2 regions of the Pseudoalteromonas sp. TAB23 genome follow, and region 2 is predicted to be linked to the other one. Evidence: predicted binding sites of a transcription regulator. Region 2 holds the regulator's gene; the other holds the start of a gene.

Region 1 (2,413 bases), on a different contig from region 2:
CCGCCATGTCTTTAATACAAATTGAGTGACAGCCTAAATCTTCTAATTGCTTAGCAAGAGTCAGCCACATATCAAGCGTATGAACAGGACTTACCGTGTACGAAATAGTACCTTGAGCATGCGCGCCTACTTTTATAGCCGCTTTAATCGCTGTTTCTAGGTTACGTACATCGTTCATTGCATCAAATATACGAAATACGTCAACGCCATTTTTATGTGCGCGTTCTACAAACTTTTCAACTACATCATCAGCGTAATGGCGGTAGCCTAATAGGTTTTGACCGCGTAATAGCATTTGCTGTTTAGTATTAGGCATCGCTTTTTTAAGCGCACGAATACGCTCCCAAGGATCTTCGCCTAAATAACGAATACACGAATCAAATGTAGCACCGCCCCACGATTCAATAGACCAATAACCTGCATCATCTAGCTTGCTAGCAATAGGTAGCATATCGTCTAGGCGCATACGTGTTGCGAGCAATGATTGGTGCGCATCGCGTAATACCAATTCTGTTAATTTTAATTTAGCCATGTGTGTGCCCCTTATTTATTATTTGATTTGTACTGAGCAATGGCAGCACTAATAGCAGCGATGTGCTCATTAGGCACACCTTGAGATTTAAAAGACGGTGATTTAGCTGGTGATGCCTCTGGTTCGCTATAGCGCGTCACCAAATTAGACATAAGCGTTACTGCACCAATTAATATCGACAGAAATACAAACACCCCAACCATACCAGTTAGCATTAAGCTACCAGCCGTTGTGAGTAGAGCACCTATATCCATTTTTCTCCCCCTTGAAACCCATATCGAAAATAAAAAATCGATTTAATTAAATATTTATTCACTGGATAATAACAAAACTAGTCGCTTTGTCTACATCTTGTAAATTGGTAAAACCAATTAAACTATAAACAACATAACACTCAACAAATTTACATGCCATAACCCAGCAATCATGCGCCCTACAATACATACAGAAAATAACGACTATAGCTAATAGTTATATGGAAGTTGTTAATTAACTATTCAACTTAATAAAAATAACCGCCAAATTTTATAATAAGTACAAAAACACACATCAATTGTTAATTGGTCTTACCAAAAATATTATTTTTAGTGAATATTTACCGGTAACTTGTAACAGTGTGAATAACTTACATAACAAAGCGTAAAAATTACTAACTAACTAATAACTAAAAACACAGTTAAAAACCATAACTATCTGATATAAAACAAAAATAAACTTTGGCATATAACTGGCATTAGTTATTGTGAGCAAATTTGATAACCAAGGAGAAAACAATGTTACGCTGGACAATTACATTTTTAGTTATTGCTTTAATCGCTGCAGTGTTAGGTTTTGGTGGCATCGCAGGTGCCGCAGCTGGTATAGCAAAAATTATATTTTTTATATTTTTAGTACTTTTAGTGATCTCATTAGTTTCAGGTGCACTACGTGGTAAATCACCCAGGTAGATAAAGCATTCAACTAACAAACACTAAAATTTAATTAATACTTACAAGGAATTACATTATGAATTCAACAACTGTAAAAGCAGCACTAATCGGTCTATTCGCAAGTTTCTTTATCATGGGTTGTGAAGACAATCATGCAGAAGACGCAGGCGAACGTATTGACGAAGCAGTAACTGACGTGCAAAACAAAGTAGAAGATGCATGTGAAAATGTTAAAGAAGGCGTAAACGCTGAAGAAACTAACTGTTAATTCTTCTTGTAACGCTAAAAAACGGCCTTAGGGCCGTTTTTTTGTGCCTGTAATAAAATCACTGACTATAAAGCTGCTCATTTAGCGGTTAGCTTGTTAAAATAAAAAAAACGATATTTAAAGCAAGGCAATATGGCATTTACAACAACCTACACACTAGATAAACCTTACTTTTACGAGTGCTTTGATGAGTCACTCCCCTACAGTAAGCGCGCCAAACCTAAGTACTTTTTACTTGTACTCCTCGTTGCGCTTGGTTTATTTGGCATTTATGTTTTAAACGATCATTACTTAGGATCGTTTATGATCATGCTAGGTGTACTAGAGTGCGTCGCTTTTTACTATCGCAGACCTTGGTGGGTAACCAGACAAATGCTCAGCAGAGCGTCAGGCTCAGAGGTAACACTTACCTTTGATGAAGAAGGCATTAAATCGGCTAATCATTACAAAAGCTTTCAGCTAACTTGGCAAGACATAAGCGAAGTAATAGATACTCAGCAAGGTATTATTATTAAAAATAAAAGCGGAATGCAGTACATTTCAAAACAAATACTAACCCCAGAAATACTCGCCTTTATAAACAAAAAAGCCACTCAGTGAGTGGCTTTTTGACTAGTTGAGTTAATTACTCAACTACGTATACGTGTTGATTAAGCATTGCCCGGATTAGGGTTCGACTTTTCA
Region 2 (2,413 bases):
ATCGATTGCATCAAAATTTATTGGAGTTTCGCTAACGAGTACTAAAGCCAAAGGCTCTTCTGCACCGCTCATTCTTCCATGAGGAATGGCAATGCCACGCCCTATACCTGTACTACCCAATTTTTCTCTGCTCATTAAAGCATTAAGAATATCTTGTTGCGGTAAATACGGAAGTTTGTCGTGAGCAAGTTCGCTAATGAACTCTAAAATTCTTTTTTTGCTATTAAAAAGGACCGCAGCTTTGCTGCAGTCCTGGCATATAAGTGAGCTTAATTTCATCATATTAGTGTCGAGCAAGCTTCTCTTTGTGTTTAATTACTTGTCGATCGAGCTTGTCGATCAACGAGTCAATGGCGGCATACATATCTTGATGTTCTGTAGAGGCAAATAGCTCAGCACCGCTTACGTGTATGGTGGCTTCTGCTTTTTGATTTAATTTTTCTACATCGAGAATGACATGAACATTATTAATATGATCAGAGTGTCTTTCTAGCTTCGCAAATTTGGTATTAATATAGTCTCTTAGTGAATCGGTTAATTCTACGTGACGACCAGTTAAGTTTAGTTGCATAAGCATTACCCTCTTTTTTTGCGTCTTAAATCAAACTTTTACGCTGATTTGACGGTGGAATAGCCAGAGATTCGCGGTATTTTGCGATTGTACGTCTCGCTACTTTAATTCCTTGCTCAGCCAATATATCCGCTATTTTGCTATCACTCAATGGTTTTGCTGAGTTTTCTGCTGCGATTAATTTTCGGATAAGCGCACGGATTGCTGTAGATGAACATTCACCACCGTTTTCGGTGCTTACATGGCTTGAGAAAAAATATTTAAGCTCAAATATACCACGGGGTGTGTGCATATACTTTTGGGTTGTTACGCGCGAAATTGTTGATTCGTGCATTTCTACCATTTCAGCAACATCATTTAAAACCATTGGTTTCATGGCTTCAGGACCGTGTTCAAAAAAGCCTTGTTGTTGCTTAACAATACAATTTGTTACTTTTAATAGCGTGTCGTTTCTACTTTCTAAGCTTTTAATAAACCATTTAGCTTCTTGTAAATGCGAGCGAATAAACTGGCTGTCACCACTGGATTTTACAGTGCGAGACATTGCAGCGTATTGGCTATTAACACGAATTTTAGGCATGCTATCTGGGTTTAACTCAACAACCCAGCGGCCTTTAATTTTTTTAACTGACACATCGGGAATAACATACTCAGATTCTTCTCTTACAATAGTATCTGCAGGTTTAGGGCTAAGAGTATGTATTAATGTCATTACTTCTTTAAGCTCTTCTTCTTTGAGCTTAGTTTTCTTCATTAATGTACGATAGTCACGAGCAGCTAATAAATCAATATGCTCGGTTAAAATCATTTTTGTTTCATTAATGTAAGGTGTTTCTTTATCAAACTGGTTAAGCTGAATACACAAACACTCTTGTAAACTACGTGCAGCAATACCAACAGGATCAAACAGTTGGATGCGTTTTAATACAGCTTCAATTTCATCAAGTTCGACTTCGTTATCATCTTCGTTTTCTTGATTAAAGCTTTCTAAAATCTCTTCGCAGCTTAGTGTTAAAATACCTGAATCATCGACGGCTTCTACAATAGCAATAGCAATAGCTTCGTCTGTAGGGCTAAATGGCGTTAGTTGTAACTGCCACATTAAATACTCATGGAGCGTTTCAGTAGAGGCGCCTTGGTATATTGATTCGTCTTCAGGCATCGGACCCGATGATGCTGCTGGGGCGGCACTCATGTACTCATCCCAACTAACATCCATAGCCATGTCGTCACTTAGCGTGTCTTTTGCAAGTGCTTCACCACTATCTTGTTCGTATTCGCTTGGAGCATCATCGGCAGATGCGCTAACAGTTATGTCATCTGTATCTGCTTTTTGCTCGTTTTTACCTGCAGCGTCTTCTGAATAGTCTGCTTCTTCAACCTCTAATAGCGGGTTGCTGTCGAGAGCTTCTTGTATTTCTTGCTGGAGATCCAATGTACTGAGTTGCAACAAACGAATAGCTTGTTGCAGCTGTGGAGTCATTGTAAGTTGCTGGCCCATGCGCAGCTGTAGTGATTGCCTCATGTATCTCTAACAATCCTTTTATGTTGTTATAATTAATACTAGCAGATGCTTAAAGACATGGCGTAAATGTTACAGCCTAAATTGCTCGCCTAAGTAAACATCGCGTACTGTTTTATCATTTAATACGTGTTCTGGAGTACCTGATGCAATCAGCTCCCCATGAGAAACAATGTAGGCTTTTTCACAAACATCAAGGGTTTCTCTTACGTTATGATCGGTAATTAATACACCAATCCCACGATTTTTAAGATGTTCTATTATTTTCTTTATGTCTAATACCGAAATCGGGTCAACACCTGCAAATGGTTCATCCAGTA

The links. The regulator sigma-54, encoded in region 2, starts transcription at its own class of promoters, with help from an activator protein. The targets are predictions, from matches to a motif close to GTTGGCACGNNNNTNGNNT.
Region 1: L654_RS1000000127340 (DUF1328 family protein) is a predicted target of sigma-54. The motif match lies at 1,248-1,266, and genes of this name have one in related genera.

The regions. Positions count from the first base shown of each region.
Region 1 is NZ_AUTP01000257.1:8,073-10,485, forward strand. Features, by position in the region: gene oadA (sodium-extruding oxaloacetate decarboxylase subunit alpha) at 1-532, opposite strand, end outside; gene L654_RS0115445 (OadG family transporter subunit) at 544-786, opposite strand; gene L654_RS1000000127340 (DUF1328 family protein) at 1,306-1,479, shown strand; gene L654_RS0115455 (hypothetical protein) at 1,538-1,729, shown strand; gene L654_RS0115460 (YcxB family protein) at 1,862-2,329, shown strand; gene csrA (carbon storage regulator CsrA) at 2,380-2,413, opposite strand, start outside.
Region 2 is NZ_AUTP01000133.1:18,194-20,606, forward strand. Features, by position in the region: gene ptsN (PTS IIA-like nitrogen regulatory protein PtsN) at 1-279, opposite strand, end outside; gene hpf (ribosome hibernation promoting factor) at 284-571, opposite strand; gene L654_RS0104915 (RNA polymerase factor sigma-54) at 597-2,096, opposite strand; gene lptB (LPS export ABC transporter ATP-binding protein) at 2,166-2,413, opposite strand, start outside.